One region of the Streptomyces sp. NPDC050842 genome, then DNA from elsewhere that is predicted to be linked to it. Evidence: riboswitches for the same ligand, from Rfam matches in the RefSeq annotation. Region 1 holds a riboswitch; the other holds the start of a gene.
The links. A riboswitch is a leader RNA that binds a small molecule or an ion and turns the genes downstream of it on or off. The one in region 1 is predicted to bind glycine.
Positions count from the first base shown of each region.

Region 2: linked by a shared signal. The riboswitch ahead of gcvP (aminomethyl-transferring glycine dehydrogenase) and the one ahead of gcvT (glycine cleavage system aminomethyltransferase GcvT) in region 1 are both predicted to bind glycine.

Region 1 is NZ_JBITGA010000004.1:280,754-288,426, reverse strand. Features, by position in the region: gene ACIBG6_RS14400 (L-serine ammonia-lyase) at 1-440, opposite strand, end outside; gene glyA (serine hydroxymethyltransferase) at 599-1,867, opposite strand; gene gcvH (glycine cleavage system protein GcvH) at 1,899-2,276, opposite strand; gene gcvT (glycine cleavage system aminomethyltransferase GcvT) at 2,375-3,514, opposite strand; glycine riboswitch at 3,688-3,786, opposite strand; gene ACIBG6_RS14380 (AAA family ATPase) at 3,938-4,612, shown strand; gene ACIBG6_RS14375 (enhanced serine sensitivity protein SseB) at 4,753-5,493, shown strand; gene ACIBG6_RS14370 (enhanced serine sensitivity protein SseB C-terminal domain-containing protein) at 5,583-6,374, shown strand; gene ACIBG6_RS14365 (ABC transporter permease) at 6,738-7,673, shown strand, end outside.
Region 2 is NZ_JBITGA010000001.1:9,961-17,633, reverse strand. Features, by position in the region: gene ACIBG6_RS00080 (glutamate--cysteine ligase) at 1-1,435, opposite strand, end outside; gene ACIBG6_RS00075 (hypothetical protein) at 1,918-2,508, shown strand; gene ACIBG6_RS00070 (DUF5999 family protein) at 2,842-3,048, shown strand; gene gcvP (aminomethyl-transferring glycine dehydrogenase) at 3,145-6,030, opposite strand; glycine riboswitch at 6,207-6,306, opposite strand; gene ACIBG6_RS00060 (PRC-barrel domain-containing protein) at 6,420-6,794, shown strand; gene ACIBG6_RS00055 (DNA polymerase IV) at 6,956-7,673, opposite strand, start outside.

The sequences.
Region 1 (7,673 bases):
GAGTAGTACGTCTTCTCCAGGACGAGCGCGCCCTCGGCGTCGTACGCGAAGATCGTCATCCCGTTGGCGTGGTACGGGAGCGCCTTGCGGCGGTGCAGGATCAGGTCGGCGTCGAAGTCGAAGGGGATCTCGTGCGCGCCGAGGAGGTTGATCCGGCCGCTCGACTTGATCCGCTCGACCTCGTCGTCCGCGGTCTCGACGTTCACCGTGCGGGGCGAGCTGCCCTCCAGGCCGAGGAGCACCGCCTTGGGGGTGCCGTGGCCGTGGCCGGTCGCGCCCAGCGAGCCGTACAGCTCCGCCCGTATGGCCGCCGTGTGGGCGAGCAGGCCCTCGTTCTTGAGCCGGCGGGCGAACATCCGGGCCGCGCGCATCGGGCCCACCGTGTGGGAGCTCGACGGGCCGATGCCGATCGAGAACAGGTCGAAGACCGAGATGGCCACGGAGGGACTCCTTGTGGGGGCTAGACGCCGTTGTCTGCCGGGGTGGTGCAGAACGGAGCAGGAAGATCGAAACGGGGCACGACACGGGGTGGGGCACCGCGCTCACCCTTCAGTGTGCGCGATGCCCCAAACCTTCGTACGAACAAAAGGGTACGAAATTACTTCAGGCCGGGGTACAGCGGGTGCTTGTCGGCCAGCGCGGTCACCCGGGCCTTGAGGGCCTCGGCCTTCTCGCCGTCGAAGCCCGGCTTCAGGGTCTCCGCGATGATGTCGGCGACCTCGGTGAAGTCCTCGGTCCCGAAGCCGCGGGTCGCGAGCGCCGGCGTGCCGATGCGCAGACCCGAGGTGACCATCGGCGGCCGCGGGTCGTTCGGAACGGCGTTCCGGTTGACCGTGATGCCGACCTCGTGGAGACGGTCCTCGGCCTGCTGGCCGTCGAGCTCGGAGTTCCGCAGGTCGACGAGGACCAGGTGCACGTCCGTACCGCCGGACAGGACCGAGACACCGTGCGCGGTGACGTCGTCCTGGACCAGGCGCTCGGCGAGGATGCGGGCGCCGTCCAGGGTGCGCTGCTGGCGCTCCTTGAAGTCCTCCGAGGCCGCGACCTTGAAGGAGACGGCCTTGGCCGCGATCACGTGCTCCAGCGGGCCGCCCTGGAAACCGGGGAAGACCGAGGAGTTCAGCTTCTTCGCGAACGCCTTCTTCGCGAGGATGATGCCGCCGCGGGGGCCGCCGAGCGTCTTGTGCGTGGTGGAGGTCACCACGTCCGCGTACGGGACCGGGTTCGGGTGCAGACCGGCCGCGACCAGGCCCGCGAAGTGGGCCATGTCCACCCACAGGAACGCCTCGACCTCGTCGGCGATCCGGCGGAACTCCGCGAAGTCCAGCTGACGCGGGTAGGCGGACCAGCCCGCGATGATGACCTTCGGGCGGTGCTCCTTGGCGAGGCGCTCGACCTCGGCCATGTCGACCAGACCGGCCTCGTCCACGTGGTACGCGACCACGTTGAACTGCTTGCCGGAGAAGTTCAGGCGCATGCCGTGGGTGAGGTGGCCGCCGTGCGCCAGGTCCAGACCCAGGATCGTGTCGCCGGGCTGGGCGATCGCGAAGAGGGCGGCCTGGTTCGCGGAGGCGCCGGAGTGCGGCTGGACGTTGGCGTACTCGGCGCCGAACAGGTCCTTGACCCGGTCGATCGCGATCTGCTCGGCCACGTCGACGTGCTCGCAGCCGCCGTAGTAGCGGCGGCCCGGGTAGCCCTCGGCGTACTTGTTGGTGAGGACGGAGCCCTGGGCCTCCATGACCGCGACCGGAGCGAAGTTCTCCGAGGCGATCATCTCGAGGGTGGACTGCTGACGAAGGAGCTCGGCGTCGACGGCGGCGGCGACGTCGGGGTCCAGCTCGTGGAGGGGAGTGTTCAGAAGCGACATGAATCGATCCCTAGGGGTCTCGGGCCCGGTCTCAGCCGGCGGAGAACGCGGTGTACTCGTCGGCGGAGAGCAGCTCGTCCGGCTCGCCCGCGACACGTACCTTGAACAGCCAGCCACCCTCGAACGGAGCCGTGTTCACCAGCGACGGGTCGTCCACCACGTCCTGGTTGGCGGCGACGACCTCACCCGAGACGGGGGAGTACAGGTCGCTCACGGACTTCGTCGACTCCAGCTCGCCACACGTCTCGCCCGCGGCGACGGTCGAGCCGACCTCGGGGAGCTGGGCGAAGACGACGTCACCGAGCGCGTTGGCCGCGAACTCCGTGATGCCGACCGTCGCGACGCCGTCCTCGGCGGCCGACAGCCACTCGTGCTCCTTGGTGTAGCGCAGCTGCTGGGGGTTGCTCATGACCTGATTCTCCTGGATCGGGGGAGTACTGATGAACGTGGGTCTCGCGGGATGAGACCCGGGGTGAGACGACTGCGTCACTCAGGACGCGTGCCGCGCTACTTCTGGCGCTTGTAGAACGGCAGCGCCACGACCTCGTACGGCTCGTGGGTGCCGCGGATGTCCACACCTACACCCTCGGTGCCGGGCGCGGCGTGCGCCGCGTCCACGTAGGCGATCGCGATCGGCTTCCCGAGCGTCGGGGACGGGGCGCCCGAGGTCACCTCGCCGATCACCACGCCGTCCTTGACGACGGAGAACCCGGCGCGCGGGACCCGGCGGCCCTCGGCGATCAGGCCGACGAGCTTGCGCGGCGGGGCGGTCTCGGCGCGCTCGGCGGCCTTCTCGAGCGCCTCACGGCCGACGAAGCGGCCGTCGTTGGTCGTCTTCTCGAACTTGACGACCCGGCCGAGACCGGCGTCGAAGGGGGTGAGGGCGGTCGTCAGCTCGTGGCCGTACAGCGGCATGCCCGCCTCCAGGCGGAGCGTGTCGCGGCAGGACAGGCCGCAGGGGATGAGGCCGACCGGGGTACCCGCCTCGGTCAGCGCCTTCCACACGCCCTCGGCGTGCTCGGGCTTCAGGAACAGCTCGAAGCCGTCCTCGCCGGTGTAGCCGGTACGGGCGATCAGCGCGGGGACGCCCGCGACCGTGCCGGGCAGACCGGCGTAGTACTTCAGCCCGTCCAGGTCGGCGTCGGTGATCGACTTCAGGATGCCGGGGGACTCCGGGCCCTGGACCGCGATCAGGGCGTACGCGTCACGGTCGTCGCGGACGTCGGCGTCGAACCCGGCGGCGCGCTCGGTCAGCGCGTCCAGGACGATCTGCGCGTTCGAGGCGTTCGCGACGACCATGTAGTGAGGAGAACCGGCCTCGGTCTCGCCGAGGCGGTAGACGATCAGGTCGTCGAGGATGCCGCCGTCCTCCTGGCAGATCATCGTGTAGCGGGCGCGGCCCACGCCCACCGTGGAGATGTTGCCGACGAGGGCGTGGTCGAGGAGCTCGACGGCCTGCGGCCCGGTGACGGTGATCTCGCCCATGTGGGAGAGGTCGAAGAGGCCCGCCTTGGTCCGGACGGCGATGTGCTCGTCCCGCTCGCTGGCGTAGCGCAGCGGCATGTCCCAGCCCGCGAAGTCGGTCATGGTCGCGCCCAGCGAACGATGCAGCGCATCGAGGGCGGTCAGACGGGGGGCAGTGCTCATGGGGTGGCTCCCGGATCCCAAGGGCGGTTCGGTGACGAAACACATGACGGGCGAGGACGTCCTCCCCATCTGTCATGGAACCTGAGAGGTTCACCGAGAGCATCTCGTCACACGAGAGGTCGGCTTGCACCTTGGGTGGGGACACGGCGAGGTGTCCCGCTTTTCAGATCTGCCTCATCCACGCGGTACGGGGCCTGAGAGATTCAAGGGAGGGTCTTGCTCCTTCGGCGTCCGGACGCCGAGGCGTTCCGGAACTCTCCCGCGCGGATTCGAGCGGCCGGTATGAGGTTGTATGGCGACTGAGCGCGCCTGGCGCGCACATCATTGCACGCGTGCTCCGCGTGGCACATCACTTGTATCTCATTACCGCTTCTTTACACTTTGTGGGCAAGGGTCTCCTGAGGCCCGGCAGGGGGAGCAACGATGAGGATCCAGCACACCGGCGCATACGGGACCAGTACCGGCATACCGTCCCAGCGTGCCCGGGCCCGGACCAGGGCCAGAACCGGCCGCCGAGGCCGGATCCTGCGGGACCTGCGCGAGCGCGGCGGCCGGGGCCCCCGCGCCCTCACCTTCGCCGCCGGCGACCTCGTCGTCGTCTCCGGGCTGCCCGGCAGCGGCAAGTCCACCCTCATGAGGCGCGCCGCCGACGGCCGGGGCATCGACTCCCAGGACGTCCGCGAGCGCTGGGAGGCCCGCATGCCGCGCCTCCTGCCGTACGCGGTCTACCGCCCCCTGGTCCGGCTCGCGCACTACGCCGGACTGCGCCGCGCCCTGCGCTCCGGCGCGAGCGTCGTCGTGCACGACTGCGGCACCCAGTCCTGGGTGCGCGGCTGGCTCGCCCGTGAGGCGCGGCGCCGCGGCGGCGCCCTGCACCTGGTGCTGCTCGACGTCGGCCCGGACATCGCGCGCGACGGCCAGCGCGCCCGGGGCCGCGGTGTCTCCGCGTACGCCTTCGCCCGGCACCGGCGGGCCGTCGGCCGACTCCTGAGGGCCGCCGAGTCCGGCGCCCTGCCGCACGGCTGCGCGTCCGCGACGCTCCTCGACCGGGACGCCGCGGACACCCTGCGGAGGATCGGCTTCCGCGACGCGGCCTGAGGGTGCCCCCGACGCGGCCCGAGGGCCGTCCCTCTTGCTCGTACCCCCTGCTTTTGGCCACGGCGGCGCCAGGGCGGCGTTAGGGTGCTGCGGGGCGGCGCGGGAGGGTGCGCCCGCGCGAGAACAGGGGAAGAGGGACCGTGGACGTGACGTGGCCGGGCAATGAGCTCGAAGAGGTGCTGGTCGCCTCGCTCGGCAACCCCGGCGCAGGGGGCCGACTGGTCGAGGTGCTGGGCCGCAGCCCGGTCTGGATCCCGCTGCCCAACGGCGGCGGCCCCGACAGCCCCGATCTGGATCTCGCCACGATGGAGATCGACGGCGCGGCCTTCGTCCCCGTCTTCAGCTCCGAGCAGCAGTTCGTCGCCTGTGTCGGCACGCACATGTCCTACACCGTCGCCCCCGCCCGCGACTTCGCCCGCGGCCTGCCCCCGCAGCTGGGCATCGCCGTGAACCCCGGCGGCACCGTCGGCGTCCCGCTGCCCCCGCCCGCCGTCGCGGAGCTCTGCCGGACCGGCCGCACCCCGCTCGACGGCCCGGCCACCGGCGGCCGCGTCCGGCTCTTCGAGCCCGACTGGCAGGACGACCCCGTCGACTTCCTCGCCGCCGCCTCCGCCGAGTTCGAGGCCACGGGCGTCGTCGCCACCGCCCGCCGCGCCCTCGCGAGCGTCGAGGGCACCGAACCCGCCCTCTTCATCGGCGTCCAGCTCGCCGCCTGGGACGGCGTCGACCGCAACGCCCCCCTGGACGCCCTCGGCCGCGCCCTCGGCCGCGTCGAGGTCGCCTGGCCGGTCAACCTCATCCTGCTCGACATGGCGCAGGACCCGGTCGGCGACTGGATGCTGGAGCGGGTACGCCCCTTCTACCAGCGCGCCGCCGGGTGAGCGGCACCCTGTTTAAGCTGAACTGAATCGGTAGCCGGACAGACGACGTCCGGGCGGACGTGGTGAACGGAAGAGGGGCGGGACCCAGGGTGAGCGCGTCAGGCACCGCTGCGACCGGTCAGGTCGAGCACATGCTGCGCCAGGTGGCACCCGGACGCTACGACGCGTACGAGCGGCTGCTGCACGCCCTGGCCGACGGCGAGGTCTGGATGCTGCTCTGGCAGGGCTCGGCCGGCTCGTCCGACGCCCAGTACGGGAACATGGAGGTCGACGGCTTCGGCTACGCGCCCTGCGTGACCTCCGCGCAGGAGCTCGCCGCCTCCGGCTGGAACCGCGCGCACGAGCTCGTCACCGGCCGCGAGATGGCCCGCGCCCTCTACCCCGACCGCTGGGGCATCTGGCTGAATCCGCACGCCCCCGGCGGCGGTGTCGGCATCCCGTGGGCCGACCTGCGCCGTATCGCCACCGGCCTCGACCGGATGCCCGCCGGGCCGCTGCGCGTCAGCGAACCCGCCCTGGAGATCCCGCAGTTCTACGCCCTGCTCACCCAGAACGCGCACCGCACGCCGGCCGTCCGGTCGCTGCGCCGCGGCTGGGTGCAGCCCGCGCTCGGCTCCCCGTACCTCGCCGTCGGGCTGGATCTGTACGACACCTCCGCGGCCGCCGTCGACTCCGTCCGCGCGATGATGCGCCAGTCGATCTCCGCCGTGCCCGACGGGCTGCCCGTCTCGACGGTCGCTCTCTCCGACGCGTACGACCCGGTGGCCCTCTGGCTGAGTGCCCACGCGCGGCCCTTCTACGACCGTGAGGCGCACGCCGGACGCGGATCCGCCGCCGTGCCGGGATACGGCTACCCGCCGCCTGCCCCGTCCGGATACTGAGACGTCACTCTTCTCCCCTCGCACCCCACCGGCCTCCGGAGTCCTCTCCGGAGGCCGTTGTTCGCCCCAATACCGCACCTCGAACGCCCAGTTGTGTGACATGTCCGATTACGGTGAAGAGGACCCGAGATGGTCCGCTCAGGTGATCGCGACGTCCGGATAACGGAAGTCGCAGCACCGCATCACGTTTGAGCAAACATTCCCCGTCAGGGCTGGCGGGTGATCACAAGCGCATTGAAGACTCCCCGGAACACCGGGCGTTCGGCTCCCTTCGAATCGAAGCCCTGCAGGTTGTTCCACCGAGCCGCTACCCGCGGCAGGGCAAGGGCCGGCTACCGGCGGCCGAGAGGGGTCCTCACCACGATGACGGCACCACTGCACGAGACGAGTGCGGGCGAGTCGACCGCCACCGTCGTCGGCGCGCCCGACGCTCCCGGCACTCCGGACAACTCCGGCAGCTCCGACGCCTCCGCCAAGGCGATCCAGGGCCGCTCGCCCTGGCAGATCGCCTGGACGCGCCTGAAGCGCGACAAACTCGCCCTCGCGGGCGCCTTCGTCGTCGTCTTCCTCATCCTGGTCGCGATCTTCGCCCCGGTCATCGTCGGTCTCCTCGGCCACCCGCCGAACGATTTCCACGAGGACCAGATCGACCCGCTCTTCGGCACGCCGATCGGGTCCTGGGGCGGCATCAGCTCCGACTTCCTCCTGGGCGTCGAGCCGGTCAACGGCCGCGACGTCTTCAGCCGGATCGTCTACGGCGCCCGGATCTCGCTGCTCGTCGCCTTCCTCGCGGCGGTCTTCGCCGTTGTCCTCGGCACGGTCCTCGGCATCGTCGCGGGCTACTTCGGCGGCTGGATCGACGCGGTCCTCAGCCGGGTCATGGACGTCATGCTCGCCTTCCCGCAGCTGCTCTTCACGATCGCCCTGGTCTCGGTGCTGCCCAACGAGCTCCTCGGCCTCGACGGCTCCGGCGTGCGCATCGCCGCCCTGGTGCTCGTCATCGGCTTCTTCGGCTGGCCGTACGTGGGCCGCATCGTCCGCGGCCAGACCCTCTCGCTGCGCAACCGCGAGTACGTCGAGGCCGCCCAGAGCCTGGGCGCCGGCCGCCTCTACATCCTGCGCCGCGAGCTGCTCCCCAACCTGATCGCCCCGATCATGGTCTACGCGACCCTCATGATCCCCACCAACATCCTCACCGAAGCGGCGCTCAGCTTCCTCGGCGCGGGTGTGAAGCCTCCCACCGCTTCCTGGGGGCAGATGCTGTCGACGGCCATCACCACGTACGAGGCGGACCCCGTC
Region 2 (7,673 bases), on a different contig from region 1:
GGGTGGTCGCGGCGAGCGCCGCCTCCCGGTCGAGGCCCGAATCCAGCGCCTGGTGGAAGGTGTCGGCCTGCCAGGAGGCCCCGTTCACCTTCCGCAGACAGCGCTGCTCGATCACCCCGAGGTAGAAGTCCCGGTCCGCCGGCTCGATGTGCCAGGCGTCCAGTCCGGCCGCGGCGAGCGGCAGCAGCTCGTCGAGGACGAGACGTACCGCCGGCAGGGTCGCGACGCCGCCGGCGCGGCCCGATCGGGGCCAGCGCAGCTCCGCCTCGATGCCGTGGCGGCAGGCGGTGTCGAAGTTGGCCTCCGCGTCCTCGAAGGCCATCCGCTTCCAGACCGGCCGCGGTTCGTCGGCGAGCGAGCGCACGAGCCCGTAGTAGAAGGCCGCGTTCGCGATCACGTCGGTCACGGTCGGCCCCGCGGGCAGGACCCGGTTCTCCACCCGCAGGTGCGGGACCCCGTCGACCCAGCCGTACACGGGCCTGTTCCAGCGGTAGACCGTGCCGTTGTGCAGGACGAGTTCCTGGAGCTTCGGCACACCGCCCTCGTCGAGGACGAGCAGCGGGTCCTCCTCGTCGCAGATGGGGAGGAGGGCGGGGAAGTAGCGGAGGTTCTCCTCGAAGAGGTCGTACACCGAGTCCACCCACCGCTCCCCGAACCAGGTGCGCGGCCGGACGCCCTGGGACTGCAGCTCGGGCGGCCTGGTGTCGGTGGCCTGCTGGAACAGCGGCGGCCGGGACTCGCGCCACACCTCACGGCCGAAGACGAAGGGCGCGTTCGCACCGAGGGCGATCTGGACGCCCGCCACCGCCTGCGCCGCGTTCCAGACGGCGGAGAACCTGGCCGGCGTGACCTGGAGGTGCAGCTGGACGGAGGTGCAGGCGGCCTCCGGCACGATCGACTCCGAGGTGCACAGGAGCCGTTCGACTCCATGGATGTCGAGGGTGAAGTCCTCGCCCCTGGCGGCGAGGATCTGGTTGTTGAGGAGCGCGTAGCGGTCGGCGGCCGACAGGTTCTCGAAGACCAGGTCGCTCTGGGCGAGCGTGGGGAGTATGCCGATCATGACGACGCCGGCGTCGAGTTCCGCGGCCTTGCGGTCGGCATATCCGAGCCCGGTCCCGATCTCCTCGGCGAGCCGGTCGAATACCCTGCCGCCGAGCCGGTGGGGAGCGATGTTCACTTCCAGGTTGAACAATCCGAGTTCCGTCTGGAAATCGGAGCTCGCGATCCTTTCCAGAACCGGCGCGTTGAGCATCCGGGGCAGCCCGTCGGCACCGGCGAGATTGAGTTCGATCTCCAGACCCATGAGATTGCGGGGCCGGTCGAACCTCTTCTCCGCCAGCAGCCTCGCGAGCCCCGCGAGACACTGCTGGAGCTTTCTCCGGTACTGCTGTCGGTCGGCCGGGCCGAACCCGTCCGCATCGACCTTCTCCCCCATCGAAGCCGTCCCTCCCACCATGGGCGGCCGCGACGACGGCCGCGCGTCACGGACCATGATGCCCACCTCGCTGATCCACAACGCCTGCGGAACGGGGCCGCCGGAGGATAGGCTGGAAGGAGCTCTCCACAGGCACATTCCGAAGGCATGACACGTTCGACATATACCAATGTCCTATTGTCTCGTGACGGAGGATCACAATTCAGCCGTCCGGCCCGGCGAGGAATACGCAGGTGAGCGCCGCGCGGCCGTCATGATTCCGCTTGAACAGCCCCCGGAATAAGGCCTGATGAGGCCTTGCCAGGAATATCGGCGCCGTCTAGCGGAAACACTCTGTGAACACGTGTCGTATAAACTCCGCGGACGAGGCAGAGTGTTGGTGCCCGGTCATGGCCCCATGGCCCCTCTCTGGCCGCGCCGCCGACAGCGCCGTCGTACCTGCCCACGCATCACCGTGTCTCCTGAGTGAGAGGCGACCCACCATGCTCCGACCCTCTCCGGCCCCCGCGCCGGCCCTCCGCAGTGTTCTCGCGGCCCTCGGCTCACCGACCGCCGTCCGCGAGGCCCGAACTCCCGCCCTGCGGGCCGCGCAGGGACCACTGAGCCCCGAACTCCCGTTGCCCGTACACGTCCTCGGCGTCACGGGAGCACCTGGACGGTCGCCCCGCACCCGGCTCGTCGGCTGGCGGTTCCTGATCCGGAACGGGGAGCGGGCGATCGCCGCCGCGGACACCATGCTCACCCCGGACGGCTGGACCTTCTCGCACTTCTTCGAGGGGCCGTACGTCACCGCGACGGAACGGGCCCTGCTCCAGGCCGAGGCGCTGCCCACCCCGTACCAGCCCCGGCTGCTCTCCGTACCCGAGCTCTACATGCTGACGCTCTGGCTGCACGCCGAACCGGAGGCGGACGGCACGACCGACGCCCCGGCCGCGGCCGATCTCCTGGTGCCCCTGGCCCCCGCGCCGCCGGGGATCGCGGCCCACCGGCCCTACCAGGTCGCCGATCTTCTGCCCGTGCTCAGTACGCGTCTCGCGCCGCCGCCCCTCCTGGGCTCGGCGGCGCCCGCCTGATCCACCCCGCCTACGGCTCCCGCCCCGTGACCCGCCCGGGTCACGGGGCGCACTGCTGTCCGACGACCGCGCCCGAACGGCCTTACCGAACGCCGCTCCCGTACGGACTAGCCCGCTCGGACCACTCCGAACCACCCGAAGAGACGGTGCACTTGACCTGAACCGCCCCTGCGGGTGATGCGTCTTCCCCGGAGAGGACGAGCTGACGCGAAATACCTGCGGAAGACCGTCCATGGGGCAAGACTGGGACCGGAACCGAACCGACCGACGGGGGCGGCGATGAGCGCGAAGAGCCGCAGGACATCCACCACGACGCAGCGAAAGAACCCACCCATGTGCCAGCACCAGCCTGCCTGTCCCACCGCCGACTCCAACGACCGGGAGGCGGCCCGCCTGATGGCACACCATCCGGAACAGGGCTGGAGCCTGCTGTGCAACGGCGTCCTGCTCTTCGAGGACACCGGTGAACTGCTGCCGGACGGGCAGATCATCGCCCCGCACCGGCCACTGACGGCGGGACAGGTGACGACCGCCGCCTGAGCGCGCGGGGAGTACGTACGAGGAAGAGAAACGCCGAGGGCCGGCCCGGAGGAGATCCTCCGAACCGGCCCTCGGCTCATGCTCACCGACTCATGCTCAGGCGTCGTACTCGTCCATCGGCGGGCAGGAGCAGACCAGGTTCCGGTCGCCGAAGGCGCCGTCGATGCGGCGGACCGGCGGCCAGTACTTGTCGGCGGCCGAGACACCGGCCGGGAAGACCGCCTCGTCACGGGTGTACGGGTGGTTCCACTCGCCGCCCAGCGCGGCCGCGGTGTGCGGGGCGTTGTGCAGCGGGTTGTCGTCGGCGGGCCACGCGCCCGAGGCGACCTTCTCGATCTCCGCGCGGATCGCGATCATCGTGTCGCAGAAGCGGTCGAGCTCGGTGATGTCCTCGGACTCGGTGGGCTCGATCATCAGCGTGCCGGCCACCGGGAAGGACATCGTCGGCGCGTGGAAGCCGTAGTCGATCAGACGCTTGGCGATGTCGTCGACCGTGACGCCCGTCTCCTTCGAGAGCGGACGCAGGTCCACGATGCACTCGTGGGCGACCAGACCGGCCGGACCGGTGTAGAGCACCGGGAAGTGCGGCTCCAGGCGCTTGGCGATGTAGTTCGCCGCGAGCACGGCGACCTGCGTGGCGCGCTTGAGGCCCTCGCCGCCCATCAGACGCACGTACGACCAGGAGATCGGCAGGATGCCGGCGGAGCCCCACGGGGCCGCCGAGATCGGACCGACGCCGGTCTCCGGGCCCGCGGTGGGCTGGAGCGGGTGGTTCGGCAGGTACGGGGCGAGGTGCGCCCGCACACCGACCGGACCGACACCGGGGCCGCCGCCGCCGTGCGGAATGCAGAAGGTCTTGTGCAGATTGAGGTGCGAGACGTCGCCACCGAACTTGCCCGGCTTGGCGAGCCCGACGAGCGCGTTGAGGTTGGCACCGTCGACGTACACCTGACCGCCGGCGTCGTGGACCTCGGCGCAGATGTCGGCGACGTGCTCCTCGAAGACGCCGTGCGTGGACGGGTAGGTGATCATCAGCACGGACAGCTCGTCGCGGTACTGCTCGATCTTGGCGCGCAGGTCCGCGATGTCGACCTCGCCGTCGTCGGCGGTCTTGACGACGACGACCTTCATGCCGGCCATCACCGCGGAGGCGGCGTTGGTGCCGTGCGCGGAGGACGGGATGAGGCAGACGGTGCGCTGGAGGTCGCCGTTGGCGCGGTGGTAGGCGCGGACGGCCAGCAGACCGGCGAGCTCGCCCTGCGAACCGGCGTTGGGCTGGATCGACACCTTGTCGTATCCGGTGACCTCGGCGAGGCGCTCTTCCAGCTCGGTGATGAGCGTGACGTAGCCCTGTGCCTGGTCGATCGGGGCGAAGGGGTGGATCTGGCCGAACTCGGGCCAGGTCACCGGCTCCATCTCGGTCGTCGCGTTCAGCTTCATCGTGCAGGAGCCGAGCGGGATCATGCCGCGGTCGAGCGCGTAGTCGCGGTCGGCGAGCTTGCGCAGGTAGCGCAGCATCGACGTCTCGGAGCGGTGCGCGTGGAAGACCGGGTGGGTCAGGTACGCGTCGGAGCGCAGCAGCCCGGCGGGCAGCGTGTCCTCGGCGGCGGCGTCCAGGGCCTCGACGTCGCCGTCGACACCGAAGGCGCCCCAGACGGCGGTGAGCTGCTCGCGTCCGGTGGTCTCGTCACAGGAGATCGAGACGACATCGGCGTCGACGCGGTAGAGGTTCACTCCGGCGTCGCGGGCGGCGGCGACGACCTCGTCGGCCTTGCCGGGCACCCGGACGGTCAGGGTGTCGAAGTACGAACCGTGCACGACCTCGACGCCACCGGCGGTGAGACCCGCGGCGAGGATCGTGGCGTACCGGTGGGTCCGCTGCGCGATCCCCTTCAGTCCGTCCGGCCCGTGGTAGACGGCGTACATGCCGGCCATGACGGCGAGCAGCACCTGAGCCGTACAGATGTTGCTGGTGGCCTTCTCACGGCGGATGTGCTGCTCGCGGGTCTGCAGGGCGAGGCGGTACGCGCGGTTGCCGTCGGCGTCGACGGACACACCCACCAGACGACCGGGCAGGGAGCGGGCGTGCTTGTCCTGCACGGCCATGAAGCCGGCGTGGGGACCGCCGAAGCCCATGGGCACGCCGAAGCGCTGCGTCGTGCCGACGGCGATGTCCGCGCCCAGCTCGCCGGGCGAGGTGAGCAGGGTCAGCGCGAGCAGGTCGGCGGCGACGGTGACGACGGCACCGAGCTCGTGGGCGGCGTCGATCAGCGGCTTGATGTCGCGGACGGCACCGGAGGCACCCGGGTACTGGATCAGCACACCGAAGACACCACGCGCGGCGATCTCGGCGGGAATCCCGTCGCTGAGATCCGCGACGACGACCTCGACACCGGTCGGCTCGGCGCGGGTCTCGATGACGGCGATCGTCTGCGGCAGGGCGTCGGCGTCGATGAGGAAGACACCGTTCTTGACCTTGCCGACGCGCCGGGAGAGGGCCATGGCCTCGGCGGCGGCGGTGCCCTCGTCGAGGAGGGAGGCGCCCGAGGTGGGCAGACCGGTCAGGTCGGCGACCATGGTCTGGAAGTTGAGCAGCGCCTCCAGGCGCCCCTGCGAGATCTCGGGCTGGTACGGCGTGTACGCCGTGTACCAGGCCGGGTTCTCCATGACGTTCCGGAGAATGACCGGAGGCGTGAAGGTCCCGTAGTACCCGAGGCCGATCATCGGGGCGAGGACCTGGTTGCCGTCGGCGAGCGTGCGCAGCTCGGCCAGCACCTGGGCCTCCGTGCGCGCGGCCGGCAGGCCCAGCGCCTCGGCGTTCTTGATCACGTCCGGCACCGCGGCGGCGGTGAGCTCGTCGAGCGAGCCGTAACCGACCTGAGCGAGCATCTTGGCGCGCGCCTCGGCGTCGGGCCCGATGTGCCGCTGCTCGAACGGGATGCCCTGTTCGAGCTCGGAGAGCGGAATGCGGTTGGCGGTCATGTACGGAGGCCTCCTGGTCGTCACGACCTGCGAGGGGCACCACGGCGCGGGTACCCGGACGGCCTCCCCCTCTGTCATCTCAACCTGAGAGTTTCACCGGCACGCCTCGCGGCACGCCGGCTTTCACCGTCGGTGAGAGCGCATGCCGTGGACACCGCTCTGCTTTCCAGAGTGACCTCGTCCGCGCGGTACAGGGGCCTGAGAGATTCCGGGGAGGATTTGCTCCTTCGGCGCCCTCCGGAAGGTTTCTCCGGGGGACTCTCCCGCACAGGGTCGACAGCCACAGCCAGCCTACCAGCGAGGTTGCGGCTCCCATCGCTCAAGTGGCCGATATCCCAGATGTGCACTTTCGTAGGGGTGTAGAGCAGTTGCGACCAGTTGGAGGGACCGTGCAGACCGACATCGATCCGCGCAGCCTGATCGGCCGCAAGGCGTTCGACCGGAGCGGACACAAGATCGGAACCGTGGACGAGGTGTACCTGGACGACGCGACCGGCATCCCGGAATGGGCCGCGGTCCGCACCGGCCTGTTCAGCCGGGACGCCTTCGTCCCCCTGGAGCCGAGCGACCTCCTGGAAGACGGCCTCCACATCCCGTTCGAACGCGCACTCATCAAGGACGCCCCGGACTTCGGCGTAGGCCGCCACCTCTCCCCGGAACAGGAGCTCCAGCTCTACCGCCACTACAGCCTCACGCTCCCGCCCTCACCCCAGAACCCCCAGGACACGGACTTCGGCCGCCTGGCAGGCCAAGAGGGCCCCTGACCGAGGCACGCCCGCAGAAGACCCCACTCGGGTAGGCGCCCCACAGCCGCACCCGCACCTCCCCCCACCGCACCGCACCGCACGGGCGGCGAAGGCGGGAGCCCAAAGCCCGGCCGAAAGGCCGGGCGCCCCCCTACACCCCGCCCCCGACCACCGAGCCGTCACGCCCCCGCCCGACACTCCCCCCGCACCAAGGGCAACGGCTCGGAGGGCTCCAGGTCCGGATCGTCCACCGAGAACGTCCGCACCCGCCCCGGCGCCGACCACGGCTCCTCGAACCGCACCGTGACCCGCCCGACCCCGCTCCCCTGCACCCACCCTGCCCCGTGCACGGCGTGCCGTACGTCGTGCCCGGGCGCCCACCGCCGCTCGACGGCGACAGCCCCGGCAGACCCAGCCTCATGAGCCGCACCGCCTGCGTCGGCACCGGAACCGGCCCCCGCCGACCCCACCGCCTCCGACTCCGCCGCCGCCACCGCGACCGCCGCCCGCTCCTCCTCGGCCTGAGCGAAGAGATCCTCCTGCGTGTAGTCCGCGAGGCCGCTCACGCCCACCCCGAGCAGCCGCACGCCCCCGGTCGTGTCGACCGCCTCCAGGAGCCGCCCTGCGGCCTCCCGGACGACCACGGGGTCGTCCGTCGGCCCCCGCAGCGTCTCGGACCGGGTCAGCGTCGAGAAGTCGTACCGCCGCACCTTGAGGACGATGGTCCGCCCCGAGTGCCCCGAGGCCCGCAGCCGCCCCACGCACCGCTCGGCGAGCCGCTCCACCTCGGTCCTGATCCGCACGCGGTCGTGCAGGTCGACGTCGAAGGTGTCCTCGACCGACACCGATTTGGCGTCCCGCTCGGCCACCACGGCCCGATCGTCGTACCCCTGGGCC